2 regions of the Nitrobacter hamburgensis X14 genome follow, and region 2 is predicted to be linked to the other one. Evidence: riboswitches for the same ligand, from Rfam matches in the RefSeq annotation. Region 2 holds a riboswitch; the other holds the start of a gene.
The links. A riboswitch is a leader RNA that binds a small molecule or an ion and turns the genes downstream of it on or off. The one in region 2 is predicted to bind cobalamin.
Positions count from the first base shown of each region.

Region 1: linked by a shared signal. The riboswitch ahead of NHAM_RS13410 (TonB-dependent receptor plug domain-containing protein) and the one ahead of NHAM_RS19130 (FecCD family ABC transporter permease) in region 2 are both predicted to bind cobalamin.

Region 1 is NC_007964.1:2,869,227-2,883,981, forward strand. It holds gene NHAM_RS13360 (ABC transporter permease subunit) at 1-180, shown strand, start outside; gene livM (high-affinity branched-chain amino acid ABC transporter permease LivM) at 252-1,577, shown strand; gene NHAM_RS13370 (ABC transporter ATP-binding protein) at 1,574-2,410, shown strand; gene NHAM_RS13375 (ABC transporter ATP-binding protein) at 2,407-3,150, shown strand; gene NHAM_RS13380 (branched-chain amino acid ABC transporter substrate-binding protein) at 3,423-4,544, shown strand; gene NHAM_RS13385 (cytochrome c biogenesis CcdA family protein) at 4,724-5,458, opposite strand; gene NHAM_RS13390 (P1 family peptidase) at 5,609-6,607, shown strand; gene NHAM_RS13395 (hypothetical protein) at 6,825-7,079, shown strand; gene NHAM_RS13400 (outer membrane beta-barrel protein) at 7,126-8,280, opposite strand; gene rpe (ribulose-phosphate 3-epimerase) at 8,666-9,367, shown strand; cobalamin riboswitch at 9,422-9,618, shown strand; gene NHAM_RS13410 (TonB-dependent receptor plug domain-containing protein) at 9,728-11,815, shown strand; gene NHAM_RS13415 (peptidoglycan-binding domain-containing protein) at 12,018-12,623, opposite strand; gene NHAM_RS13420 (sensor histidine kinase) at 12,616-14,460, opposite strand.
Region 2 is NC_007964.1:4,099,423-4,114,177, reverse strand. It holds gene NHAM_RS19150 (long-chain fatty acid--CoA ligase) at 1-1,070, shown strand, start outside; gene NHAM_RS19145 (DUF924 family protein) at 1,347-1,913, shown strand; gene NHAM_RS19140 (peroxiredoxin) at 2,112-2,597, shown strand; gene NHAM_RS19135 (hypothetical protein) at 2,863-3,147, shown strand; cobalamin riboswitch at 3,223-3,427, shown strand; gene NHAM_RS19130 (FecCD family ABC transporter permease) at 3,540-4,565, shown strand; gene NHAM_RS19125 (ABC transporter ATP-binding protein) at 4,562-5,344, shown strand; gene NHAM_RS19120 (ABC transporter substrate-binding protein) at 5,350-6,249, shown strand; partial or broken gene NHAM_RS28420 (IS481 family transposase) at 6,411-6,509, opposite strand; gene NHAM_RS19115 (heavy metal translocating P-type ATPase) at 6,632-8,767, opposite strand; gene NHAM_RS19110 (MerR family transcriptional regulator) at 8,836-9,258, shown strand; gene NHAM_RS19105 (phosphatase PAP2 family protein) at 9,295-9,852, opposite strand; gene NHAM_RS29090 (Chromate resistance protein ChrB) at 9,882-10,133, opposite strand; gene NHAM_RS26925 (hypothetical protein) at 10,085-10,228, opposite strand; gene NHAM_RS29355 (transposase) at 10,333-10,416, opposite strand; gene NHAM_RS19095 (hypothetical protein) at 10,413-11,918, opposite strand; gene NHAM_RS19090 (DUF3325 domain-containing protein) at 12,039-12,359, opposite strand; gene NHAM_RS19085 (PepSY-associated TM helix domain-containing protein) at 12,352-13,887, opposite strand; gene NHAM_RS19080 (hypothetical protein) at 13,913-14,227, opposite strand; gene NHAM_RS19075 (TonB-dependent receptor) at 14,230-14,755, opposite strand, start outside.

The DNA.
Region 1 (14,755 bases), 1.2 Mb from region 2:
GGCATTGGCTCGCTGCCCGGCGCGATGCTTGGCGGCCTCGCGATCGGGCTGATAGAGACCTTCTGGTCGGCTTACTTTTCGATCCAGTATAAGGACGTCGCCGCCTTCTCGATCCTGATCGTCGTGCTGATCTTCATGCCGACCGGCCTGCTGGGCCGTCCCGAAGTCGAAAAAGTCTGACGGACCCCGACGTGGCAGCGCCCGTTTCGAGCCAACAGACCGCGACACGCGATCCTGGCATCGCGTTCATCATGAAGAAAGCAGTGGTGAGCGCGCTGGTGGCGCTGGTGCTGTTCTCGCTCATGATCGGCATCCGCACCGAGACCGGCCCATCCGGACAGTTGGTCTATTCGACGCGCTTCGGTGAACTCGCGGCCGTGGTCGGCGCGGTGTTCGTCGGCAGCATCGTCATCGAATTGCTGCGGCGCTGGGTCGGACCCGTCGGTGGCGTCGAACTGCCGGCCGGCGTCCGCAGTGCCTTCTCAACGCTGGGCCGCCTGCTGGCGCCCGCGCTTCTGATCTTCGCGCTGCTGGTGCCGGTGATCTTCTACAATCAACGCTATCTGCTCGACCTCGGGATCCTCGTGCTCACCTATGTGATGTTGGGTTGGGGCCTCAACGTCGTGGTCGGCCTCGCCGGGCTGCTCGATCTCGGTTACGTCGCGTTTTACGCGGTCGGCGCCTACTCTTATGCGCTGCTGGCGCAAAGCGGCCTGCCGTTTCCATATTTCACGGATACCTATCCCTATATCGCGATGGATTTCCTGCAACTCGGTCCCTGGGCGTTCTGGGTGCTGCTGCCGATCTCCGGACTGCTCGCAGCGCTCTGGGGCGTGCTGCTCGGCTTCCCGGTGCTGCGGCTGCGCGGCGACTATCTCGCTATCGTCACGCTGGCTTTCGGCGAGATCATCCGGATGGTCATCCTCAACTGGCAGGACCTCACCGGCGGGCCGAACGGCGTCAGCGGCATACCGCGCCCCACCGTGTTCGGCATTCCCCTGACACCTGGCGAAAACGGTTTCGCGGCGCTGATCGGCGTGCCGTTCTCGCCGACGCATCGCCTCGTCTTCCTGTTCTATCTGATCCTGACGCTGGCGCTGCTCACCAACTGGGTGACAATCCGCCTGCGGCGACTTCCGATCGGCCGCGTCTGGGAAGCGATGCGCGAGGATGAGGTCGCCTGCCGCGCGCTCGGCATCAACATCACCACGACAAAACTTTCGGCGTTCGCCATCGGCGCCATGTTCGGCGGCTTCGCCGGCGCATTCTTCGCCACCCGCCAGGGCTTCATCAGTCCTGAGTCGTTCACGTTTCAGGAATCGGCACTGGTGCTCGCCATCGTCGTGCTGGGCGGAATGGGCTCGCAGCTCGGGGTAGCGCTCGCCGCGGTCGCAATGATCGGCGGATTTGAGCTGTTTCGCGGCCTCGATCAGTTCCGCATGCTGGTGTTCGGCGGCGTCATGGTGCTGTTGATGGTCTGGCGGCCGCGCGGTCTCGTCAGCCATCGCACCCCCACCGTGTTCCTGCAAAACCAGACCGAGATATCGTCGTCGCTGGTGAAGGAAGGCCACGGATGACAACGCCCGCACCCATCCTCGCCATTGACGGGCTGACGATGCGCTTCGGCGGCATCCTCGCCGTCAACCGATTGTCGTTCACCGCGCAGCGCCGCCACATCACCGCGCTGATCGGGCCGAACGGCGCCGGCAAGACCACAGTGTTCAACTGCATCACCGGATTCTATCGGCCGTCGGGCGGCACCATGCATTTGGTGCACGATGACGGCGCGACCTTCCGGCTCGATCGCCTGCACGATTTTCGTATCTGCAAATATGCCAAGGTGGCGCGCACCTTCCAGAACATCCGCCTGTTCCCCGGCATGACGGCGCTGGAAAACCTGATGGTGGCGCAGCACAACGCCCTGATGCGCGCGTCCGGCTTCAGCCTGCTCGGCCTGATCGGCGCGCCGCCGTTCCGCGCCGCGGAGAAGCAGGCGATCGATCTGGCCCGTGGCTGGCTCGACCGCATCGGCCTGCTGGAACGCGCCGACGACGCCGCCGGCAATCTGCCCTATGGCGACCAACGTCGCCTCGAGATCGTGCGCGCGATGTGCGCGCGGCCGGCGCTGCTCTGCCTCGACGAGCCGGCCGCGGGACTCAATGCCAACGAGAGCGCGAGCCTGAGCGAATTGCTGCTGTCGATCCGCAGCGATTTCAGCACCTCGATCCTTTTGATCGAACACGACATGAGCGTGGTGATGGAAATCTCCGACCACATCGTCGTGCTCGACCACGGCGTCAAGATCGCCGACGGAACCCCGCGCGCGGTGCGCGATGATCCGAAAGTCATCGCGGCCTATCTCGGCGCCGACGAGGACACCGCCGCCGCGGTCATGGAGGGCGGCGCATGAGCGCGGATGCGGCACCTCTCCTCGCCATTCGGGGGCTCCGCGCCGCATACGGCAAGATCGAAGCGCTGAAGGGCATCGATCTCGATATCAGCGCCGGCGAGATCGTTGCGCTGATCGGGGCCAACGGCGCCGGCAAATCAACCTTGATGATGACCATCTTCGGCCGTCCCCGCGCCCTTGCCGGCCAGATCCTGTTCGACGGCCGGGACATCACCTCATTGCCGACGCACGAGGTCTCGCGGCTACGTATCGCGCAATCCCCGGAAGGGCGGCGCATCTTCCCGCGGATGACGGTCGCGGAGAATCTGCAGATGGGCGCCGACGCCACCCCCGGCAGCGCCGCCGAGCGCAGCACCAGCCTGGAGCGCGTGCTGAAATTGTTCCCGCGCCTTGAAGAGCGCATGACGCAGCGCGGCGGCACGCTGTCCGGCGGCGAACAGCAGATGCTGGCGATCGGTCGCGCGCTGATGAGCCGCCCGCGCCTGTTGCTGCTCGACGAACCCTCGCTCGGTCTCGCGCCGCTGATCACCCGCCAGATCTTCGATGCGATTCGCAAACTCAACCGCGAGGACCACCTCACGGTGCTGATCGTCGAACAAAACGCCAATCACGCCCTGCGCCTCGCCCATCGCGGTTACGTCATGGTCAATGGCCTGATCACGATGAGCGGCGCCGGCATGGAACTGCTGCAGCGCCCCGAAATCCGCGCCGCCTATCTCGAAGGCGGCCGCCACACCTGACGCCGCTTGAGCGTTTTCGAGCGAAGCATGTCCTCGGGCTTGACCCGAGGATGGGTATCGGTTCGCGTCAAGAAAACGCGTCAAAACAAAAAGCTAGAACCCCGGCTTTGATTCCATCAGAACGGAAAGCGCTCTAGCCCGGCGACAAGTGACGCGGTCCCCGGATGTCGCGGTGTGCCGAATTTTGTCCATGACACCGGCGGCAAATCATCGGACAATGCCGCATAACGACAAAAGTCGGCACCTGACATCCCTCCGCGAGGACCACTCCAATGAAATCATTGAAGCTGACCGGCCTGGCCTTTTGCGCCTTACTGGCGCTTTCGACCACGACCTTCGCCCAGGATATCACCGTCGCGGTGGCCGGCCCGATGACGGGCAGCGAGTCCGCTTTCGGCCGCCAGTTGCAGAACGGCGCCGAGCAGTTCGTCGCCGATGCCAACGATGCCGGCGGCGTGCTCAACAAGAAGCTGAAGTTGTTCGTCGGCGACGACGCCTGCGATCCGAAGCAGGCGCGCTCCATCGCCGAAAGGATCGCAAGCCGGGGTATTCCGTTCGTGGCCGGACATTTCTGCTCGTCGTCATCCATTCCGGCTTCCGAAGCCTATGCCGACGGCAACGTGCTGCAGATCACGCCGGCCTCCACCAACCCGCTGTTCACCGAGCGCAATCTGTGGAACGTGCTGCGCATCTGCGGTCGCGACGACCAGCAGGGAGTCGTCGCCGCCGAATACATCGTCAAGAACTTCAAGGGCAAGAACGTCGCCATCCTCAACGACAAGACCACCTACGGCAAGGGCCTCGCTGACGAGACCAAGAAGGCGCTGAACAAGGCCGGCTTCCAGGAGAAGATGTTCGAGTCCTACAACAAAGGTGACAAGGACTTTAACTCCATCGTATCGCGCCTGAAGCGCGACGGCATCGATCTGGTGTTCGTCGGCGGCTATTATCAGGAGGCGGGATTGATCCTGCGCCAGATGCGCGACCAGGGCCTCAAGGCCATCCTGATGGCTGGCGACGCGCTGAACGACAGGGAGTTCGCCTCGATCACCGGTCCGCTGGCCGAGGGTACGCTGTTCACCTTCGGCCCCGATCCGCGCAACAAGCCGACCGCCAAGGCGATCGTCGAGAAGTTCAAGGCTCGGGGCATCGATCCGGAGGGCTATACCCTCTACACCTATGCGGCGATGCAGGTGTGGGCACAGGGCGCCGCGAAGGCGGGCACGACGGATCCCATGAAGGTGATGAAGACCATCAAGGCGGGTGCGTGGGATACCGTGCTCGGCAAGCTGGAATTCGATGCCAAGGGCGACATCAAGCAGATCAACTATGTCATCTACAAATGGGACGACAAGGGCAACTATGCCGAACTCGACCCCGGCAAGGGCACCTGACGCGCCCTCCGTTCCGCCCTCAGCGTCGTCCCCGCGAAAGCGGGGACCCCATACACCGTGTCGTCGATGATGCGGAAGGCGATTGTTACCGTCGATGGAAAACGGCACAGCCGTCGTTGACCTCAGGGGTTATGGTCTCTGCCCCCCTACGCAGGGACGGCGAAGCGAATGCGTGCTGATCATCCGAAATTCTGCAGCGCCGGAAAGGCCTCCAGCAACCAGATACTGACGTTCGAAATGGTGCCGGTGAGGAACGCGATGCCAGTGAGCACCATCAGCACGCCCATGACGCGCTCCACCGTATTGAGGTGACGCTTCATGCGCTTTAGCAGCGAGGCGAACTGTTCGATCATCAATGCCGCCAGCAGGAACGGGATGCCGAGCCCTGCCGAATATACCGCAAGCAACCCGGCCCCCTTCACGACAGTGGCCTCTGCCGCCGCTACCGACAGGATCGCCGCAAGGATCGGCCCGATACACGGCGTCCAGCCGAACGCGAAGGCGAGCCCCATCACATAGGCGCCCCACAGGCCGACCGGCTTCGGCGCGGTGAGCCGTCCTTCGCGCATCAAAAAGCCAATCCGCGTCAGCCCCAGAAAGTGCAGGCCCATGACGATGATAACGATGCCGGCGACGATCGACAGTTGCGCCGACCAGGCCCGGATGAGGCCGCCGATGAAGCTGGCGCTGGCGCCCAGCGCGACGAACACCGTGGAAAAGCCGAGCACGAACACCAATGCGGCCAGCATCACGGCCCGCTTCGAGACCTTGGCCGTCTCGTCGTGGGACACGTGTTCGATGGTCGCGCCGGTGAGATAGACCAGATAGGGAGGCACCAGCGGCAGAACGCAGGGCGACAGGAAACTGACAAGGCCCGCGACCAGCGCGGCAGGAACGGAAACGTCGTGAATCATGAGGCTACTTGCCCTGCGATGGCGTCACGACGCAAGAGCCTCGCTACCTTCCGCACCATTTGTGATCGAACCGTGATCGGTTGACCCTGGCGCGCCCATGCCGTCATCTGGCGGCCAGCCGGTCCCCGGCACCCCCTACGAGGCCGCACCATGAAGAATCTGCTCACCGACATTCCCGGCGTCCGTGTCGGCCACGCCGGTGACACAGCGCTCGCCTCCGGCGTCACGGCGGTGCTTTTCGATTCCCCGGCCGTCGCGGCGATGGACGTGCGTGGCGGCGGCCCAGGCACGCGCGAAAGCGCCCTGCTCGATCCGGTCAACACGGTGGAGCGAATCGACGCACTCGCGCTGGCAGGCGGCTCCGCTTTCGGAATTGAAGCCGGCGGCGGCGTTCAGGCCTGGCTCGCCGAACGGGGGCGCGGCTTCGCGATCCGCGACGCCATTGTCCCCATCGTGCCCGGCGCCGTCGTGTTCGACCTCTTGAACGGCGGCGACAAGCGGTGGGGCCGTTTCCCACCCTATCGCGATCTCGGCTACGCCGCGGCAGCGGCCGCCGGACAGGACTTCGCACTCGGCAACGCCGGCGCCGGGCTCGGCGCCACCACCGCCAATTTGAAGGGCGGCCTCGGCTCGGCTTCGGCCGCCACGCCGGGTGGTGTGCGGGTGGCGGCGCTCGCGGTGGTCAATGCGGTCGGCAGCGTCACGGTCGGCGACGGCCCCTGGTTCTGGGCCGCGCCATTTGAATCGGAGAGCGAATACGGCGGACGCGGACTGCCGCCGTCGTTCGCGCCGGACATGCTGACGATGCGATTGAAGGGCGGCCCGGCGACAACCGCCGGCGAAAACACCACGCTCGCCGTCGTCGTAACCGATGCCGTGCTCACCAAACCGCAAGCCAGACGGCTGGCGATCATCGCGCAAACCGGCTTCGCGCGAGCGATCTATCCGGTACACGCGCCGCTCGACGGCGATGTCGTGTTTGCCGCCGCCACCGGCGTGAAGCCGATCGATCCGCTCGTTGGTCTCACCGAACTCGGCATGGTCGCGGCCAACACGGTGGCTCGCGCGATCGCACGCGGCGTCTATGAGGCCGCAGCGCTGCCGTTCCGCGACGCACTGCCGGCGTGGAAGGATCGGTTCGCGCGATAACAATTTCTCGCGCCCGGACGGGCGGCGCCTGCCGCGGTTTGCGACGGTACGGGATATTCCTTATGTAACGAGGTGTATATTTAAGTATACATACGTATATGTACTGAAATATCTGCGATGCTTAAGGTTAGTTTATAGTATAGCTTGAGACGACGACGTGACCGACCGATGGTCTCCCGGTGCGCGCTATCGCGCACGTCAACAGTGGAGAAACGTCATGAAAAAGATTCTCGTTCTCGCCGCAGTCGCCAGCGCGTTCATGAGCGCGCCGGCCTTCGCCAAGGGCCATGGCATCAGCATCGGAGCGAACGTGCTGACCGGCCGCGGCGGCGTGATCGGGCTGCTCGACGGGCGTGGCGCGCTCGTCGTCCACACCGCGGTCACCACCGGCAAAAGCGGCGTGCTCGGCGCGGTGCTCGGCCGCAGTAACGTGCTGGGCGGACTGCTCGGCGGCGGATGCGGCTGCCACTGAACCTCAGTGGAAGGCGGGCGGGGGCGACCTCGTCCGCACCCGCGGCTCACGCGCCAGAGCCACTTTTCGGCCCCGGCGGTTTGGCGGAAAAGCGCTTTGTGATCGACGACGTGACCACAAGCCCGTTCGCATCGTCGCCGGAGATCAGCGAGCCCTTTGCATAAGCTATATCGATGCCGAGCGTCAGGTCATCGTCGATGTCGCGGGTCGCGCCGACGCCGCAGATCAGCGTCTGCGCACGAAACGGCGAGTCCAGATAGTCGGATGCCGCATAACCAACCGAAGCCGCCAGCGTCACCTTCGGCTCCACGTTCCAGGAGACCTTCGCGGAATATGCGGTGTCGATGGTGATCGGCGAGATCGGAAACGTGGTTTCGCCCGCGCGACGCCACGCAGTCAGATCGACTCGAAAAGGCGCTGCGCGCCAGGTCAAACTTGCATCGAACAGCGTTCGATCAACGTTCGTGAAATCCGGATCGTGCCACGCCCCGCGTAACTGCGAGACAGAGACAAACGCGGTCACGGCATCGCCGGCATATTTCGCAAACAGAAACGGCTGCATTCTTTCGTTGTGGCGGCGATAGCCGAACACATCGAACTCCTGCAGATAGCGCCGCACCGACAGGTTCACGGACGCCCCAAGTTCTGATTTGCCGCTGACGAGACTGACGCCGGGGATCAGCGTGCCCCGCAAATACTGCTGCGGATCGGGAAGAAAATCCTGAAAGATCGCGTTGGTCTGGTTCAGACTCGACCGACCTCCTTCCGCGGTCGCGAACAGCTTGATCGACCCGTATCGGGCCTCACCCCTGATCGACTGGATCAGGTCGGTCGAGCGCAGATTGTAGGTGCTGGTGTCGGCAATAGTCGACGTGGAATCCAGCTTGAGATCGTCGTCGCCGATCGAACCGCGCAGGATCACCTTGCCGCCGCGAGCGGGCGTCAACAGCGGCTGCGCATAGTGCGTCGCATTGGCTTCCGCCGCGACACCCAGCGTGTAGCCGTCGGCTTTCATTCCCGCCGCCAACGCCGTGTCGGCGGCGATGAACGCGCTGCCGCGGCCCTGCCCGATCGAAAACTGCGGATTGGAATCGAAGCCGCCGCGCAGGCGGAACGACGCGGTGAAGTCGTCTTCAGCGAAGGCGTGGGAGCCGATGAGGCCGAGGCAGCCGGCGATCAGAAATACTTGTGGTAGATACATACGCCCCTCGCAATACTTTGCAGAAGGAACGACTACTTGAATGATATGGTTATCGGATCATGAAAACCGGCGTCGGCTGCGCAATGATACGAATGCGGCGAACCCAAGGCTACCGGACCAAGGCTACCGAAACCCAAATGGCCACCGAACCAAAAGGGCTACCGCTGCGAGGTGGTGATCGAGCCGCCGCCGTCGGGTCGATACCGACGAACACCGTCCTACCGCCGTGGCGCGGATCGCGCCTCTCGCGGCAGAACTCCTGCCGAGCCTGCGTCCCGGCGCATCACCGCCACCCGGATCAGGACGGATTCCGCGCATTGCCCCCCGCCGCAGCCCATGTTACGCGAGGCTCTCTCAAGCCCCGCAGAAATTTTCGGAAACGCTCATGTCTCAGACTTTTGTGCCGCGTCCTCTCGTCATCGCACCGTCGATCCTGGCCTCGGACTTCTCGAAGCTGGGCGAGGAGGTCCGCGCCGTCGATCAGGGCGGCGCCGACTGGATCCACCTCGACGTGATGGACGGCCATTTCGTTCCGAACATCTCCTACGGCCCCGATGTCATCAAGGCGATGCGGCCGCACACGAAGAAGATTTTCGACGCCCATCTGATGATCTCGCCCTGCGATCCCTACCTCGAAGCCTTCGCCAAGGCCGGTTGCGATCACATCACGGTTCATGTCGAAGCAGGGCCGCATCTGCATCGCTCGCTGCAGGCCATCCGCGCACTCGGCAAGAAGGCCGGCGTCTCGCTCAATCCGGCGACGCCGCTTTCCACCATCGAGTATGTCCTCGACATGGTCGATCTGGTGCTGGTGATGTCGGTCAATCCGGGTTTCGGCGGCCAGAAATTCATCACCTCGGCGCTGGACAAGATTCGGGATCTGCGCGCGATGACGGCGGGACGGCCGATCGACATCGAGGTGGACGGCGGCGTCGCGCCCGACGTGGCGGGCGAGCTCGGCGCCGCCGGCGCCAACGCCTTCGTGGCGGGCTCGGCGGTGTTCAAGGGCGGCACGATGGAATCCTACAAGGCGAACATGGACGCGATCCGCAGCGCCGCCGCCGCGGCGCGTGGCGAGTTGGTCTGACGGAACGAAAGCCGTGTCCAAACCGCGCCGCCAATTGACACGGCTTTGACACACTTCTAAATGACCGGCGACGGTTCTCCCTCGGGAGATCAAAAGGGAACGTGGTGCGGGATCATCCTAACGCCACGGCTGCCCCCGCAACTGTAAGCGGCGAATCTGCGTCACAGGCCACTGGGACATCTCGGCCCCGGGAAGGCGACGCCAGGTAACGACCCGCGAGCCAGGAGACCTGCCGTCAACCGTGGTCACACGCGAAGATGTCAGTCGGGGACTACAGACATCCGCTTCACCGGCGCCCCGCGGCTCCTGTGAAACCTCGTTCGCTGTGACGTGCCACCGACGTCCTGCCGAGGTTTCTTCATGTCTGCCGCCTTCGTTTCCGGGCTTTATCGCAGAAGCCTGCTTGCCTCCACCGTCCTCGCGTCGTTGGGGTCGATCGGCCTGACTACGCCTTCCCTCGCCCAGCAATCCGCCTCTCCGAACCTGCTGCCGCCGATTCAGATCGCGCCCCCGCTGGAGAGAACGACAGACTCGCCGCCGCCGTCTCACCGCGCGGTTTCGCGATCGCGCCGTGCGGCCCGCTCCGCCTCTCGACAAACCCCCGTCGGCGATGCCCGCGTTCCGGGCGCGACGGCATCCGTTATCGTCAGCCCGACCGGAATCGTGACGCCCGCGGACCAGTTGGCAAGCTCCGTTACCGTCGTCACCGAGAAGGATATCCAGACCCAGCAATACCGCAGCGTTCCGGATATCCTGAACACGGTCCCCGGTTTGAATGTCGTGCAAGCCGGCGGACCAGGCGCCCAGGCGTCGGTTTTCATGCGCGGCACCAACGCCAACCACACCAAGGTGATCGTCGACGGCATCGACATCGGCGATCCCGGCAACATCAATGGCGCATTCGACTACGCGCATCTTCTTGCGGCGGACATTCAGCAGATGGAAATTCTGCGAGGCCCGCAGAGCGGGCTCTACGGTTCCGACGCGATCGGCGGCGTGATCTCCATCATCACGAAGAAGGGAGAAGGTCCGCCGCGCGCCACGGCGTCAATCGAGGCCGGCTCGTTCAACACCTTCAACCAGACGCTCGGATTGAGCGGCTCCGAACAGAACTTCAATTACGCGGTCAACGTCGCCCATCTCCATGCCGGAGACGTTCCCGTCACCCCGCCAGAGCTTCTCCCGCCGGGACGGAAAGCAATCGGAAACAACTACGACAACAAGACCTATTCGACCAAGCTCGGGGTCGATCTCAATGAAAACCTGACCGTGAATTCGGTGGTTCGCTACACCGACGCGACGCTGCTGTTCACCGGGGATAGCGGATTTCCGAGCTTTCCCAATGCCGCGCAGAGCACGCACGCCGTCCAGCAGCTCTTCAACCGCGAAGAGGCCGTGTGGTCGCTGCTCGACGGACGCGTCAAGAACTACTTCGGCGTCAATTACACCAACAGCAGAGGCTACGACATAAGCCCGGGAGATCCGGTTGCGACAACCACCACGGGCACCCGGCTGAAATTCGACTGGCATACAGTCGCCGAGATTGCGCGCGATAACAACCTGATCGTCGGCGCCGAGCAACAGACCGATCGCATCGACACCACCGATCTTGCGGCTCAGAACGGCAACAAGGCCGGATTCATCGAGTTGCAATCGGCGTTTGCGAAACGCTTTTTCCTGGTTGCGAATGTCCGCGAGGACTCCAACGACCGGTTTGGCGAGCATGGGACCTACCGGATCGCGCCGGCGGTTATTCTTCCCGTCACGGAAACAAAACTGAAGGCGAGCTACGGCACGGGGTTCAAGGCGCCGTCGTTGAGCCAGTTGTACCAGAACTACCCGGCTTTCAACTTCTTCGCCAACCCCAACCTGAAACCCGAAGAGAGCAGAGGCTACGATGCCGGTTTCGAGCAGCCGCTATTCAACGATCGCGTGCGGTTCGGCTCGACCTACTTCCACAACGACATCACCAACCTGATCGGATACAACGATACGTTCACGTCATTGGTGAACGTAAACAGCGCGACAACCGAAGGCACCGAAACTTTCGTCTCGGCACAGATCACCGAGCGTTTCGGCATCCGCGCGGATTACACCTTCACCCGCGCCGTCGATGCCGGCACCGGCCTGCAACTGCTGCGCCGGCCCAAGGAAAAGTGGAGCGTGACGGCGACCTGGCTCCCCGTCGATGAATTGACGTTATCGGCAACGGTGCTCCGCGTCAGCAACTGGCTTGATGTCACGCGCGACGGCTCGGCCTCCGGAATTGCCGCGCCCGGCTATACGCTTGTGAATTTGCGTGGCGACTACGCCATCAACGATCAGGTCAAGGTGTTCGGGCGGGTCGATAATCTCTTTGACGTCCGCTACCAGAATCCGACCGGATTCCTTGCGCCGGGCCTCGGGATTTTCGGCGGCATCCGGGTGGCGAGTGACGGGGTGCAATAGCTCTCGACGGACGTTTGGCCGGAGCGACGCGGCCTAACGCATTCATTCAGATGTCATTGCGAGCCAACGGGCCGGCGCAAGGCGCCGCCCGATGATAAACTCCGCGAAGCAATCCAGGTCTTTCTTCGGAGCTTTCTGGATTGCTTCGGCGCGATGCGCCTCGCAATGACGGCAGCCTGATTCCGTATAAGCATGAATGGCTCTAATCGATCGGCCGTCCGGTCATGACCGCAAGTTCGCGCACGAGGCGGTCCGACATTTGTCCGGTTACCGGCATCCGGCGAGTCTGCTCGAATTTCCGGATCGCGGCCTGGGTGTCGGTCCCAACCGTTCCCGTCGGCTTCAATTGGCCATAGCCGTATTGCGTCAATGTCCGCTGGACTGCGGCGACATGGCGCGTCGCGTTGATAAGATCGGCGACGGGATCGCTGCTGTGCGACGCAGCCGGCTTGCCGGGATTGGCGGGAGGATCGGCGGCATTCGCGTGCGGTTCGGCCGGGCGGACGCTCGCCGTGTCCGCCTCGACCGGTCGGGGCCGCGGCAGCGGATTGGCCTGCGGCAACGTCAGCGGCGTCGCGACATCAGATCCGAACATCGGCGACGGATGATGGCCGGCCTGCATGAACATGGCGTTGGCGACGATCGCGCCGACGGCGGCAAAGGCGAGCGAACCCGCAAGCAGATCTTTCGGGCTATGCAGGAGAATGCGCATGGCGAGACCGCGTTCCTCGTCAACTTCGCGCTTCCCGGTAGCCACGCTGCGACGGCGAGGCCGTACCACATCCTCTCCAACAGCTCTTCTAGGCACTCTTCTTCACCCGATAACCTTGATCCTGCTTGCCGGGGCGCGGTGCGGGCGTCAGCGTCGCGATATTGTCCGATGCCGGCTCGGCTTCGGACACGTCGACGCCGGGCACGAATGTCAGCGGCAACATGACGGTCACCGTGGTCCCCTCCTCCACCTTGCTCTGCACATCGATCTCGCCCCGGTGCAACGCAACGAGGCTCTTGACGATCGACAGCCCGAGTCCGGTCCCTTCATGGCGCCGCTGGTAGGTTTTCCCAGCCTGGAAGAAGGGGTCGCCGATCCGCTTGAGGTCTTCCTGCGCGATGCCGACGCCGTTGTCCATCACGCGCAACACCATGCGCGATCCTTCGACGCGCGCCGAGATCGTGACCCGGCCGCCGCGCTCGGTGAACTTGACGGCATTCGAGACCAGATTCAAAACGATCTGTCTGAACGCGCGCGGATCGCCGGTGATCTGCGGCAAATCCTCCGGAACGCGGGTGACGAGCTCGATGCCGTTGTCGCGGGCCTTGAGCGCGAGCAGGTTGCTGCTGTTGAGCAACACCTCGCGCGGTGCGAACGGCTCGGGCAAGATCTCGAAGTTTCCGGATTCCATTTTCGATATGTCGAGGATGCTGTTGACCACCGACAACAGATGCTGGCCGGAATCGTTGATGAGCTGGGCATACTCCTTGCGCCGCGCCGCATCGAGCGACAGGGCATCCTCCTGAACCATCATCTCCGAAAATCCGATGATGGCATTGAGCGGCGTTCGCAGCTCGTGGCTCATGGTCGCGAGAAACCGGGTCTTGGCGGCATCGGCGCGTTCGGCGGTGGTAAGCGCCAGATCCAGCGCGTGCTCCTGATGCTTCCGCTCGGTGATATCGCGCATCACCGCGACAACTTCGGGTTCGGCGGACGTTCCGGCGGCGGAGGCCGGCTCAAGCGGCCGGCACCGCATTTCCACCCAAATGAAGTCGGCCGAATGGCGCGCCTCTCCCTGCGAAGCACGCGCGACGTCGCGCCTGAGCCTGAATTCGACGCTCTGCCCGTCGTTGCCGAGCGCAGCCGCCGCGAGCGCGGTGAGATAGGCCGGGCGATCGGCGACGTGGACCCGATCGAACAGGCCATGGTCCTGCAATTCCGACGCCGGTACGCCGAGCAGAGCTTCCGCGGCCGGCGAAATGAACTGGACGGCGCCGTTGCGCCTGTGGCGCGAAATCACATCGCACATGTTGCGCGCCAGCAGGCGATAGCGGTCTTCCTCGACGTTCAGCAGCGAAGTGCCGGTACGCGCCAGCGCTTCGGAGCCGAACGCCACCCCCGCGGCATAGAGCGTTGCGGACGCAATACCGAAGGCCATGAAGACGCCGTGCGCCGCGCCGGCGTCGAGCGGCGGCAAAACGCCGAAGTAGTTCATCGCGATCAGTGCAAGCAAGCATGCTAGCGCCAGCATCGAGGCAAACGTGACGACGCGGCGGGACGCGGACAGTGCCGCCTCCAGCGGAATCACGACAAGCCAGACGGTTGCGAACGATTCGATCCCGCCGGTTGCGATCGCGATCATCATGACGAGGCCGGCGAGCGCGGTTGACGACAGCACGTGCGCGCCTTCGTAGCGGCCGGTTCGCGACAGGAAATAAGACAGCAGAATCGGTACGACGAGCCAGGCGAAAGCCGCTACCTCAAGCGCCGTCGGCGCGCCGCGGATCGCGAGATAGACCGGAAACGCCGCGAGCGCGACGAGACTTCCCAGAAGACGCGGTCCCATGAACGCGCGATGACGCGCCCGCGTCAACGCGTCGTATCGCGCCGACGGATGCAGCAGGGCGTCGAGGCAGTCCTGGATGATGGTCAATGCGGTCACGTCGCTTGCGCTTCAGCTTACGTCGTATCAGACGCACCGGAACGCCCCCATTTCGTTGGCCCAACGTGTCAGAGCGAACTTAAGCGAACGCTAAGGCACGGCAGCCCGTGACGCGTGGATGCCTCTAATCCCGCCGTGCGGCGGCTGCATTCGGCGCGAATGGTGAATGCAAGGTTTCCATCACGGTGCGGATGATGCCGGGAAATCGACGGGCACCGCCGGCGCGAGGGCGACCGCGACCACCGCATCAATCGAAAATTTACGCCGAATCCAGTTCCACCACCGC
Region 2 (14,755 bases):
ACGTCGCCTTCCTGCAGTATACCGGCGGCACCACCGGCGTCGCGAAGGGCGCGACGCTGCTTCATCGCAATATTCTCGCCAACATGCTGCAGAACGACGCCTGGCTGCAGCCGGCGCTGAGGAAACCGCCGGTGGTCGATCAACTCTTCGTCGTCTGCGCGCTGCCGCTCTATCACGTCTTCGCGCTGACGGCGTGCTTCATGCTGGCGATGCGCGCGGGCGGCGTCAATCTGCTGATCCCGAACCCGCGCGACATGCCCGGCCTCGTCAAGGAATTGATGAAGTATCAGATCAACTGCTTTCCGGCGGTGAACACGCTCTATAACGGCCTTCTCAATGCGCGCGGTTTCGACAAGGTCGACTTCTCGAAACTCAAGGCTTCGGTCGGCGGCGGCATGGCGGTCCAGAAGGCGGTGGCGGAGAAGTGGCTGAGGGTGACAGGATGCCCGCTACTGGAAGGCTATGGCCTTTCGGAAACCTCGCCGACGCTGACCTGCAATCCCGCCGACACCGGCAAATTCTCCGGCTCGATCGGGCTTCCCATGCCGTCGACATACATTTCCATCCGCGACGACGACGGCCGCGAGGTGCCGCTCGGCGAGGCGGGCGAAATCTGCGCCAAGGGTCCACAGGTGATGCCGGGCTACTGGAACCGGCCGGACGAAACCGCAAAGGTGATGACGGCGGACGGCTTCTTCCGTACCGGCGACATCGGCGTGATGTCAGCCGACGGCTACACCAGGATCGTCGACCGCAAGAAGGACATGATCCTGGTCTCCGGCTTCAATGTCTATCCGAACGAGATCGAGGACGTGATCGCGAGCCATCCGGGCGTGCTGGAATGCGCGGTGATCGGCGTCAAGGACAGGAAGTCGGGCGAGGCGGTGAAGGCTTTCGTGGTCAGGAAGGACCCGACCCTCACGCGCGCGGACATCATCAAGTTCGCGCATACGCAGTTGACCGGCTACAAGGTGCCCAGACAGATCGAGTTCCGCGACTCCCTGCCGAAAACCAACGTCGGCAAGATCCTCCGCCGCGAACTGCGTGACGAGAAAAAAGCGGCGGCGTGAGGCATTCCTGAAGATATGGCCGTCCCAGCCAAGTGCGATCTTCGCACGCGCGCAGGAACCGATACGGCGCGGATTCTGATTTCGGTCGATGACGTCGACCTTTTCCATCTTAGAGCCTTTTCGCTTCTGATGGAATCAGAAGCGGGCTCTATGATTTTGATTTGACGCGTTTTCTTCATGCGAACCGGTACCCACTTCGCTCGAAAACGCTCTAATTGACGTCAGGGTTATGGATTCCCGCGTGCGCGGGGACGACGACAGAAAGTGTTGTGTGTGATGAACTCCGATAATTCGTCCGCTTCCATCTCTTCCCCCGCCGACGTCCTCGCCTTCTGGCGCGCCGCCGGCCAGAGCAAATGGTACATCAAGGACGACGCGTTCGACGCCGAGGTGCGCCGCCGCTTTCTTGGATTGTGGGAAGTAGCCCGCGCGGGCGAACTCTCCGGTTGGGAGGAGACCGATGACGGCGCGCTGGCGCTCGTCATCGTGCTCGACCAGTTTCCGCGCAACATGTTCCGCGGCGACGCCCGCAGCTTTTCGACCGACGACGACGCTTGCGCCGTCGCCGACCGCGCCATCGCACGCAGTGCCGACACGCGCATCGACCCTGACCTCGTCGAATTCCTCTATGTCCCCTTCATGCATTCCGAACGTCTCGCGGATCAGGAGCGCTGCGTCGCGCTGTTTCGCAGCCGTGGACGGCCCGACAACCTCAAATTCGCGGAAATCCACGCCGACATCATTCGCCGGTTCGGCCGCTTTCCGCATCGCGATCGAATGCTCGGACGCACGACGAGCCGGGAAGAACAGGCCTTTCTCGACGCGGGCGGGTTTGCCGGCTAGCGCTATTTCGGCTTTGCTGGAATCAAAGCCGGGCGCCAGCCTTTTGATCCTCGGGTTCAAGCCCGAGGGCGTGCTTGCTCGAAAACGCTCTAATGACGGTACGGTGAAGAGCCGACCGTTGTCGTTTCGCGGCCGTGGAATATTGTGCCGGACACCTATCTGGCCCAGATACAACGCACATTTCAAGGAGATTTGACCATGACCATCAAAGTTGGCGACCGCCTGCCCGACGCGACCTTCCGCATCATGACGGATGACGGCGTTCAGGTGAAAAGCACCGGCGACATCTTCAAGGGCAGGAAGGTGGCGCTGTTCGCGGTGCCCGGCGCCTATACCGGCACCTGCCACAAACAGCATCTGCCGAGCATTTTTCTTAGCGCCCGCGCCATCAAGGACAAGGGCGTCGACGAGATCGCGATCGTCTCCGTCAACGACGTCTTCGTCATGAACACCTGGAAGCGCGATACCGACCAGCGCAACGAGGCGACCTTCCTCGCCGACGGCAACGCCGACTTCGCCAGGGCGATCGGCATGGAATTCGATGCATCCGAAAAGGGCCTCGGCATCCGCTCCAAGCGCTATTCAATGCTGGTCGAGGACGGCGTGGTAAAGACGCTCAATCTTGAACCGAACCCAGGCAAGGTCGAGGTCTCCGGCGGCGACACGCTGCTGGGACAGCTTTGAGCTGATTACCGAGCGATTTCTTTTCCTCTCCCCTTGTGGGAGAGGGTGGCGAAATCGAGCGTCGCGAGGTTGAGCCGGGTGAGGGGTTTTCTTCCTGCCAAGCTCTCACGACCCCTCACCCGCCTTCGCTTCGCTCAGGCCGGACGAGAGCCCAATAACGACAGGCTTGTGGCCGGAGAAGCTCGCAGGCATCTTGGCAGCGGCGTATGCGGTGCAGTAGGGAACGAACAGTTGCGCCACCGACCGTTGAAACGGGAGTGACCGTATGATCGAGGTTCAGCGCGTCGGTGAGGGCGACCCGCTCGATTTCGAGGTTGTGGTCCGCGAAGGAGAGAGCGAGACGCGTCACCGCGTCACAATGTCTGACGTGAAGAGCAAGCAACTGACAGCCGGCAAGCACACGCCCGAGCGCTGCCTCGAGGCCGCCTTTCGCTTCCTGCTTGACCGGGAGCCCAAGGAGTCGATCCTCGCTCGCTTCGATATGTCTGTGATTTCGCGCTACTTCCCTGAATTCGAACAGGAGCTGCCCCGTTATCTCTCGCGGCTCTGATGGTATTGCGTGCTGGCCGTATTTCGCGGCAACGCAGGCGAACGCGTCCCCGGTTGCACGGAGTGTTTCGCTGTGCTTGTTTGGGAGATCATCGGTGCCTCCCGCGGGAGGTGAAACGGGAATGCGGTGCGGGGATACTGCCCCCAATACCGCGGCTGCCCCCGCAACTGTAAGCGGCCATCCGTATCCATTCGGCCACTGACCATGCCATGCATGTGCGGGAAGGCGGATCCGGATAACGGCCGCGAGCCAGGAGACCGGCCGGTGACGCATTCTTAGGCGTTCGACGGCGGGTCGGCGGAAAGGGTCGTCATGGGTCTCCCGAACTATGCTGCCGGGCCGGCCGGCCCGGCGATTTGCACGGCTTTCAACGCCACATCTTTCAACGCCACATGGTGACGACAGCCATCGCGGCCCGCCAGCGAACGGTCGTGACGGTCGCGCTGTGCGCGGGGGTCACGATACTGACGCTGGTGTCGTTGGGAGTGGGTCCTGTGAGGTTGTCGCCGGTCACTGTTCTCGATGCCTTGTTCGGCGGCGGCAGCGACGTCCAGCGGATCATCGTACAGGATATCCGGTTGCCGCGCGCGATCCTCGCCGTCGCCATCGGCGCCATTCTCGGTTTGTCGGGTGCGGCCTTGCAGGGCCTGCTGCGCAACCCCCTGGCGTCGCCCTCGCTGTTCGGCGCCCCGCAGGCAGCGGCGTTCGGCGCCGTGCTGATCATCGCGGTCGGATCGGCCGACGTGCGTTCCTTCGTACTGCCGGTCGCGGCCATCGTCGCGGCATTCGCTTCTGTGTTCGCACTGCTCGCGATCGCGGGGCGTAATGCGAGCCTGCTGATCCTGATCCTTGCGGGGCTTGCGATCTCGTCGTTGGCCGGCGCGGCGACGTCGCTGACCATGAACCTGTCGCACAATCCGTTCGCGGCGCTGGAGATTGCATTCTGGTTGTTGGGCTCGCTGGAAGACCGCAGCTTTCGCCACGTCACGCTGGCACTGCCGTTCATCGTCGCGGGAGCCGCGATCCTGATGAGCCAGCGCCATGCGTTTCGCGCGCTCAGTCTGGGTGAGGAATCCGCGCAGAGCCTCGGCGTCGATGTCGGCCGGTTACGGCTGTGGGCGATCCTCGGCGTTGCGCTCGGCGTCGGCGGCGCGGTTGCGGTGGCCGGTGCCATCGGCTTCATCGGCCTGATTGCGCCGCATCTGATGCGGCCCCTGATCGGCTACGACCCGGCGCGGCTGCTGGTGCCGAGCGCGCTGACCGGCGCGGCGCTGCTGCTCGCGGCCGATATCGCGGTACGCGTCATTCCCTCGACCTCGGACATCAAGGTCGGCGTCCTGACCGCGCTGATCGGCGTGCCGTTCTTCCTGTACCTGATCGTGCGCGAGCGGCGCGCGCTGGGTGGAGGCGTCGCATGAGCGAAGCCGTCGTTCTCATCGCATCGTCGCTATCGGCTAATCTTGGAAAGAGAGTTGTCCTGAGCGACATTTCGCTGTCGCTCCCAGGCGGATGCCTTGTCGCGCTGGTCGGGCCGAATGGCGCCGGTAAGACCACGTTGCTGCGGGCGCTGGCGGGCCTGCTGCCATCGGAAGGGACCATCGAGGTTTGCGGCGACGCGCTGCCATCGCTCACCCTTCGAGAGCGCGCGCGCCGTTTCGCCTACCTGCCGCAAGGCCATCAGATGCATTGGCCGTTGCCGGCGAGGGATATCGTGGCGCTTGGCCGGTACCCGCACGGCGCGGTCGATCCGGCGCGGCTGACGGAACAAGATGCCGCGGCGGTGATGCGGGCGATGCAGGCGACCGACGTGGTAAGTTTAAGCGATCGTCGCGTGACGGAGTTGTCCGGCGGCGAGCGCGGCCGGGTGGCGCTGGCGCGGGTGCTGGCCGTGGAAGCGCCAGTGCTGCTGGCCGACGAGCCGACCGCATCGCTCGATCCGCGCTATCAGATCGAGGTCGTGACCAGACTGCGGACCGCGGCCGACAGTGGGGTGCTGGTCATCGTGGTGACGCACGATCTCGGGCTCGCGGCGCGGTTTGCGGATATCGTTCTCGTGCTGTCCGACGGGCGCCTGGTATCGCAGGGACCGCCTGCCGGCGCGCTCTCGGAGACCGTCATCGCCGACGTCTTTCGCGTCAGGACCTATCGGGCCGACTATCAATGCGAAACCGTGATCGTGCCGTGGGCGGAGGTGTGATCGCGATGTCGCTGTTGGCGCGGTTGCAGCGCCTCAGTGAGGCGATCCGGGCCGGCATCGCCGGACGCAGATGCGGCGGTCTTGCCGCGGCCGCTCTCGCATTGACCGCCGGGGTCGTCACGCAGACGCAGGCCGCCGATCCGCAGCGCGTCGCCTCGATCAACCTGTGCACCGATCAGCTCCTGATGACGCTTGCCGATCCCGCCCAGATCCTCGGCCTCAGCCCTTATTCGCGGGATGCAGCGCGCTCCTGGGCCGCGACGGAGGCGAAGAAATATCGGCGGCTTTCCGGGGAGGCGGAGGATGTGCTGATGCTCAGGCCGGATGTTGTCGTCGCCAGCCGCTACATGAAGCGAACGACGCGCGAGTTGCTGAAACAGCAGGGGATGCGCGTGGCCGAGTTCGATATCGCAAAATCGATCGACGACGTGAAGGAGCAGATTCGCCGGATGGGCGATCTTGTCGGGCACCCGGATCGCGCGGAAGCCCAGATCGCGCGGCTCGATGCGGCGATTGCCCGCGCGAGGGAGGCAGTGGGGCGCAAGCCCTATCGGGTGCTGGCGCTGTCGCGACGCGGCTGGGTTTCGGGCGATGACAGCGTCACCAGCGCGTTGCTCTCGATCACCGGGTTGTCGAATGCCGCGTCCGGCCTTGACATCAGCTCCGGCGGGTTTGCCAAGCTGGAAACCATTGTTGCCGATCGGCCGGACTTTATCCTGATATCCGACGACAGCGACGTCGCGGATGACGAAGGAAGCGCGCTGCTGCTGCATCCGGCGCTGGAAAAACTGTATCCGTCGTCGCGGCGCATCGTGATTCCCGAAGACCTCACGGTGTGCGGCGGGCCGATGCTCGCCGATGCGCTGGACCGGCTGGTCGCGGAGCTGAAGCGCGTCGGGGGCTAGGCGCGGGGCCTCAACAGGTTGTCCTTGAAGAGGCTTGGAGCGTTTTCGAGCGAAACATGTCCTCGGGCTTGACCCGGGGATGGGTACCGGTTCGCGGGAAGAAAACGCGTCAAATCAAAATCATAGAGCTCGCTTCTGATTCCATCAGAAGCGAAAGGCTCTAGTCTGCTGATTGGAGTGCGATGTTTTATACCGCCAAGAGGCCGATGCCAGTTGTATCGGTGCAGCCAGAGTTCCGCGGCGCGGCGACCTGATGTGGGAGAAAGGCACGCCGCTCCCCGCACGGGTCTCCATTGCTGTCTTTCTCGACAAGGACAATTGGAACGCTGACCGCCGCCGCGGCGCAGGCCAGCCCGGCCCGCACCGAACCATGTCATTAGACCTACGTCTCCACTTTGAGGCGCAACAGCCGCAGTGCGTTTGCCGTCACCAATACGGTCGCGCCGGTGTCGGCCAGGATAGCCATCCAGAGCGGCGTCGCGCCAAATAGCGTGGTGACCAAGAAAACGCTTTTTAGGCCGATCGCGATAGCGATATTCTGCCAGATGTTGGAGAGTGTCGCCCGCGATAGCGCGATTAACTCTGCGACGCCGGCAACGCGGTTTTTCAAGAGAACCACGTCCGCGGTCTCCAGCGCAACGTCGGTCCCGCCTCCCATGGCGATGCCGACCGAGGACGCGGCAAGCGCCGGAGCGTCATTGATGCCGTCGCCGACCATGGCGATAGGGCCTTCGCCTTTATAAACCGCTATCGCGGCGAGCTTGGCATCTGGCAGTAGCTCGGCTCGGGCTTCAAGGCCGAGCGCACCGCCGATCGCAGCGGCGGTACGAGCATTGTCGCCCGTTAGCATGATCGGACGAACGCCAAGCGCGCGCAGCTTGGCAAGACCGCCGGCGGCATCCGGACGTGGCTCGTCGCGCAATGCGATCAGTCCGAGGAGGGGCTTGCCTTCGCTAACGACAACGACAGTCTTGCCTTGACGCTCCAGCGCTCCGACCTGCTTCTTGATCTCATCCGAGATGTCGCCCTGCTCGGCCGCATGACGAGGCGATCCAACCGACACGAAGCCAGATTTGAGGCGGGCCGTAACTGCCTTGCCGGGCGTCGCGATCCCGCCGCCGAATGCTTTCGGGATATCGAGACCACGCCTTTCGGCCTCAGAGACGATGGCTACTCCGAGTGGATGGCTGGAGCCGCGCTCGACGGCGGCAGCTTTCGCCAGCATCTCGGTTTCGGTGCCCTCGATCACGACAATGTCTGTGATCTGCGGGTGTCCGCTGGTCAGCGTGCCGGTTTTGTCAAAGGCAACGGTTTTGACCTTGCCGAGTGTTTCCAAGGCCGCGCCACCTTTGACGAGGAGGCCGCGTCGTGCGCCGCTCGCCAACCCCGCCGCGATCGCGGCCGGAGTTGAGATGACCAGTGCGCAGGGGCAGGCGATCAGGAGCACCGCCAGCCCGCGATAGATCCAGGTGAACCAGTCAGCGCCAACCAGCAGCGGAGGGACGAAGACAACGAGCGCCGACATAATCATGGCCACCGGCGTGTACCAGCGACTGAAGCGGTCGATGAAGCGAGCAGTGGGCGCCTTCGAACCTTGTGCTTCTTCGACCATATGGATGATGCGGGCAATCGTGTTGTCGGCAGCCGTCCGGGTGATCTCGACATGCAGTTCGCCGTTGGCATTGATGCTGCCGGCGTAAATCGTCGATCCGGGCTCCTTGCTGACCGGGACGGATTCGCCGGTCACCGGCGCCTCATTGACCTCCGATAGGCCCTCAATCACGGTTCCGTCCGAGGGAACACGGTCCCCGGGGCGGACAATTACGGTGTCGCCGACTCGAAGATATTCGACCGGTACCGTTTCCACATTCGAGCCGTTTTGACGAAGCGCCGTGCGCGGAACCAGACCTATCAACGCCTCGATGCCGGCACGCGCCCGGCCGGCCGCGATCCCTTCCAGCAACTCGCCGACTGCAAACAGGAACACGACGACAGCCGCTTCTTCCGCCGCGCCGATCGCGACGGCGCCGATCGCGGCGATCGACATCAGCGTCTCGATGCTGAACGGTGTGCCCGACACCGCGCCGGCGAGCGCCCGTCGTCCGATCGGGATCAGACCGACCAGCGTCGCGGCGATATAGGCCCAATTCGACCAGCCCGGTTCGACATGAGATACGGCAAAAGCCAGCGTCATCAGGGCGGCACTGCCGATGACCAGCCGTCCCTTCGGCGACGACCACCAGGCGCTTTCCGTCGCGTCACAATTATTGTCGCGGAGGGCAGAGGCGATGGGCCCGGATTGATCGACAGGTGCATATCCGAGCGCCCTGATCCTGGTCTCGATCGCGTGCCGGGAGGTGCGGTCTTCGTCGACCACCAGTGAAAGCGACTGCAAGCCATAATTGACGTCGATGTCGCTGACGCCGGGCAGCCGCCTCATCGCGTTCTCGATTTTTACCGCGCAGGCGCCGCAATCCATGCCTTCGACGCGCAACTTCAACGGAACGGCGGCAGCCATGGAAATCACCTCGACAAGTTCGACATGACCATCCATATGGACCCTGTAGTAACTATAGGGTCAAGGCCATGACAGGCGGCTTCCTTGCGATAGGCGAGCTGGGGCGCAGAACCGATACCAAGGTCGAGACCATCCGCTATTACGAGCGGATCGGTCTGCTTGCCGCGCCGAGTCGGACGGCCGGCAATTATCGCGCCTACGGAGCAGAGCACCTGAATCGCCTCAGCTTCATCCGACGCTCGCGCGACCTTGGATTTTCGCTCGACCAGGTGCGTGCATTGCTCGATCTGGCCGATCAGCGCGACCGGTCTTGCGACGCCGTCGATGCCATTGCCAAGGCGCATCGGGCGGAGGTCGATCGAAAGATTGCTGACTTGCGAGCGTTGCGTCGCGAACTGGACAGTATGATCGATCAATGCCGCTGCGGCACCGTTGCCGATTGCCGCATCATCGAAGCTCTATCGCCTCAAGCTCACCTCCGACCAAGATAACTGGGCCGTTCCTCCTCCCGGATTGCCACACTGGCCCTAAAGAATTCTGGTGATGATCTGATCGGCCCGCGTCCCTTCCCGATAGAGTGAGCGGACCAACATGGCGGCGACAATCCCGGTCGAGGCTCCGCCGAGAACGTCGCCGACATAATGTGTTCCGACATAGACCCGGGAGATCGTCACAAGCACGGCGGCGGCTAGAAACCACACACCGAGCCGCCGCATGCCGTGCAGCAGAAAGGCCGCGGCGATGGCAACGGTCGCGGTGGCGTGATCAGAGGGGAATGACGGATCGGCGCTGCGGTCGATCAGAAGATGCGTGATGCCGCCGTCATATGGCCGTATCCGATGGACGAACAAGAGGATGATCTGGTTGATCGCAAGGCCAAGGAGAAAGGAAAACCCCGCGGCGACAAGGACGTGCCTGTTATGCGATCGGTCCGGACCCCGCCACCATTGTCCGGCGACAGCCAGGACAAGAAGCGGTATGCCGACCGCCGAGATCCAGATCATCAGGAAATCGATCGTGGTGCTCGCTCCGGCGAAGCTGTTGATCGCGTGAGTCGCCGCGGCGTCAACGTCGTATAGCTGCAAAGCTGAATCCTCATCTTGTTGCCGACGCTTTATGAACGTGTCGGTACGTTGCGTGAATGATGCCTTGTCAGACTTAGCGTAGACTTTTCGGCCGGCCGCGAACGGGCAGGGAACGCCTCAGCATAGGTGAACTTCCCGTTCCCTCGCTCCTTCGCTATTTCGCCGTCAAAGTCGTCGCAGCGGCTGATGAATTCGCGATAGGCCTCATCTCGCTCGGCCGAAAACCGAGCGATCACCTTCTGCTCCTGTACGTGGTCAAGCCCAACGGTTTCGAGAAGCACTGCGTTGCCAGCCGCGCGGCGCGCGCCCGTTCTGCCAGCAGCATCGCCTTGAGCGTGCCCGGATCGTCGGGAAGCGTGTCGGCAGTCATCGTCATGCTGCGATTAGATCACGCGCGGACGAGGGCGTGACTACGGCGGGAACGAACATCGACGGCTCGGGAGGCGCAGGTCTCGCAGCCGGCTGTCGCATCAGACGCCGTCACGTGAACAGCTGTTGCGGCGACAAGCCGTGCCGTCGCGCCACCTCCGACACCACAGCGCCCGGCGCCAAGCCGTCTTTCATCGCTTCGCCGGCGCGACTTTATAGCCGACAATACGTGTGTTCCAGACGCAGGGCGCGGCATCGTTAGCCCACTGCTGTGTCGCCCACAATGTTTCGCGATCCACGGGGTCGAGCGCAGTCAGCGTCCCGGCCGAATTCCCCATCGGCACCATGTTCTTTCGGTTCAGGCAGGTATAGGGCTGCGTGCCGGCGACGATCGTTGTCGGGCCACTGAAAGTGTTGGCCGGATCCCCCTGTCGACGGGTCCAGAGAAGAACCGACATATTCTCGCGCGCGCTCGATGAGGTGCCGACGATGCCCATGTTCCCTGCATCATCAACGCCAACGGTGCCAAACTCAACGTGATAATCCGGGCTTGAAATCTTCGCCGTCTGGTTGACCACGCAGGCGGCCGAATCCGAGCAGTCCAGGTCTACCCAGACCAATATGTTGTTGGCGTCCGCGCCCTGCGATCCACACGACTCAGTACACGGCCCGGACCCGAGGACCCCGTGCAGATGCGAACCGTGCTGGACGACATTCATCAAGCGATGACTGGCCGCGGCGCGAAGCGTGATCTCGCTGCCGGACTGCGGCACGGACATGGTCGGACCACAGCATGGCGAGTTGTAAAGCCACTTGTTCTCTTTCGAGCCGATGTCGGTCTTGATGACCTGCTGGGCGCCACCCGAATTATAGGTGCCCGTGACCCCGCTCCACGTGAATGTGTTCACAATCCAATGAAACGAGAAATTCGTGGAGCGCTGACAGGCGTACTGCGCTGCGCGGTCGCAGCTTTTGTTGGCAAAAAACGCCGGAGCAGATGCAGCCTTCGATTGGTTGTGATCCACCGCCGGGACGATATCGAGCGGCATGTTGTGGCTTCGGTTGACATGGGCTGGCGGCGTGCCTTGCGCGATCGCTTTGACCTCCTCCGGCGGCAACGCAAAGCAGTCGTAGGACACGCCCGGCACTGTAGCGGGATTATCGTCGCCGATGTGCCCTCCGCAGATGTACACACCATTCTTGTCGTAACCCAGCTTGACGGCAGGGTTGCGGTCGAGGCAAGAGCCGCCATGCAAGCAGGACAAGTAGGTGCCGCCCCACGCTCCCGTTGCATCGGAGGCCGCGCTCACAAGCGTGCAGTCGTTCTTGCAGGTAACGGTGATGATCCAGCGTTCGATGAACTCGTTGTAAACGATATGCGGCTCGAACTGCCGCCCATTGCCTTTCGACAGGTTTGGATCGAGCCCGGCACTCCGAATGAGTTCGGACAAGGGTGTGGATTTCAACAGATTTCCAGACGTGTCATACACGTTCACATTCTGCCACGTGATCTGGACGACCTGCTTACCGTTGGTAGCGATGTCCATTTCGGCCCTGTCGCAGTGAATCGGGGCGCCGTTTGAGTTGCACACCTCCAGACCCGGCCCTCGGTCGCCTTCGAACGAGTTGACGACCGGTGCTCCCGCCGCTCCGTCAGGCAACAGGGCGTGCAGGGCGATCAGCAGGACGCCAAGCATCAGTTGCTTTCCCGTTTGGCGGATACACATCGTTCGTCTCCTTGGGTTGGGTAGCTGCTCGCTTGGCGACCCTTATGGGCGCAGTCTTCGTCGTGACGGACCGGTCTGAATGCCCATTTTTCATACTCGGGCGGGAATGATGGCAAGCGGCTTGAGAAGCCGCGGTCGTAGCGAGAGCGTCGCGACGACACCGCAGGCAGCGACGATAAGCTGCGTCACCCAGAGCAGCGGGCCATAGTCCGCCCCCTCGCGCCACACCACGATCGCGCATCCCGCGGCGAGACAAACAATCCCGCCGACCTTTAGAAGCTCCTTGCCACCAAGCGCGCAGTCGTGAGTACCTGTCACCGCCTGCCAATGCCGCTTTTGCACCAAGGCGAAGCTGGCAAAGGCGAGATAGGTCACCGCGAACGCAGCAAACAGACAGAGTGCATCATCCATGGCTGCCCGCGCGGCTAAAACCGGGCGCTATAGCTCCGGCTGGACGTTCGGCGCGTAACAACCAGCGGCTCACTCCGAATGCAGTGGAGGCCAACGCCAGCAAGCCGAAGTCCACGCCGGCCACCGGCCACAGATGCGACACGGAAATGCTGCGCAGCAAGTGATCCCCGGTGGTGACCCAGTTCAGGGCGACGGCGAGCACAGCAAGTGCTGCGATTGCAAGACATTGCCCGGCCCAGGCCGCTTGCGGCCGCCACCACGCATGGGCGAAGGTCGCGAGCCAGACCAGATAGAACACCCAGATCTCCAGCGCATATCGCTCGATCCCCATGACGGACACGCCAAGCGGCAGAATCCGGTTGGTCACCATGAAACTGATCGAGGCGACAATGATGCCGGCCGTGGAGCCGACTGCAACCGCCTCGACGACGCGGACGCCGGGCCGACCCTCGGCTGCGTGGCGACGCCGTCGCGATTGCAGCCAAAACAGAAAGCCGGTCAGAATCAGCACGCATCCGAACAAGCCAAGCGCGAAATACAGAGCCCGCAGCATCCAATGCCGGAACTGGATCTGGTGCATCCCCGAAAGGAAGCGCTGCGCCTGGGCAATCGGCCGCATCTCGTGGCTCTGGTGCAGTACGGCGCCGGTGGCCGCATCGAAATGGATCGCCGGTGCACTTCGAACGATACCGAGATCAAACGACTGATAGACAGTGACGAACGCGGCCGCATCACCGGGATGCTGCACCACGATCGCCCATGGCTTGCTTCCGTCCCATATCTGCTGCGCCTTCTGTGCAAGCTCGTCGAGCGACACCAGAGTCCCAGGCTTGTTCGCTTTCGGGCGCGAATATGCGCTGTAGGCCTCCTCGTTGAAGGATTTCTTGTCCGGATAGGATGATTGCCATCCGCTCGGAAAAAATGTGATGGACAGGATGATAAGGCCGGACAATGCGATCATGAAATTGAACGGCAGACCAAGCACGCCGGCAACGGTGTGTAAGTCGAGCACCATCCGTGCCGACTTCTGCCGTGTCCGCAACGTAAAGAATTCCGCGATCATCTTGCGGTGAATCACAATGCCCGACACGCAGAGCAGCAGCATGGCCATCGTGGCGATACCGACCAGCCATTCGCCGATGTCCCATGCCTTCAGGTGAAGCCGGTAGTGGAACGGATAGAAGAAGCGCGTGCCAGCCCAGGTTCCCGTCTCGGGCAATGCCGCGCCAGTTACCGGATCGAAGTACCGCGACACCAGTTCGGGTCCATCGCGATAAACGATCCGCACGACTGGCTGCCGCTCGGTCGGTTGCAGCATCGTCCAGGAGCGTGCGCGGGCTGCCACCGCCGCATCGTAGGTGCCGCGCAAGGCATCGAAGGATATCGGCTTGTCCGGCATGGCAACGCGGGTCATCGGCGCCATCCAGCGGTCGATCTCGTTGTCGTAGACCGACAGCGTCCCCATCCAGAAGATCGCGAACAGCAGTGCTCCCACCACCAGGCCGGCCCAGGTGTGCAGGACGTTCATGGATGAGCGGAAGCCCTGCTCCATCTTAAACCCGCATCGCCATCATGAGAGCAAGACCGAATCCGCCAGCCAGCGTGAAACCAAGTACCAGGCGTGTGAGGTGCGGCTGGGAGAATCCCCAGATCAGGAGAGCTAGATAAAATCCAAAGCCGCACATCGAAACGAGTGCGACCGCTTCGCTGCGGGCGAGGCCCGTTGCCGGCAGCACGTGGGCGGTTCCGGCGACAAGCGCCGACGCCGCGGCATAACCACCGACAATCAAGACGAGCAAGCGCAACGCGACAAGCCACCAGCGCCGGGCGCCGGTAGCGGGGTCGATTATCGAGGTTCGTTCAGCCATCTTTAGAAGTTGAAGGTTGTGGACAGCAGATAGGTTCTCGGCGCACCGAGAAAGACGTATCTGTTGGTGTTCGCACCCTGCCAGTAGTTGTTGTCGAGGAGGTTCTCGACCTGGAATCGCACAACCACCGGCTTGCTGTTCCATGGCGACGCAAAGGTATAGCGTACACCGGCGTCGTAGCGGGTCCAGTTCGAGACCAGCAAACTGTTCGCTTGATCTGAAAAGAAGCTGCCGGTGTGGATCGCGCGTCCGGTCAACGTGAATCCGCGAAGGAACGGCAGGTCCCACTCGCCGCCGAGATTGAGCTGGGTGTCGGGGACGCTGAAGGTACGATAACCATCATACTGCCCAGCCTGGGTCTTCTCCTGCCGCGCATCGATGAGCATGATTCCGCCGAGCAGCCGAACGCCCGGGGCCAACTCACCGAAAGCGTTAAGCTCGACGCCGCGGTTGCGGCTCTCGCCATCCTGCGTCAACGTATTGCTGGCAAGGTCGACAAGCTGCAGCGGCCGGGTAATGTCGAAGGCG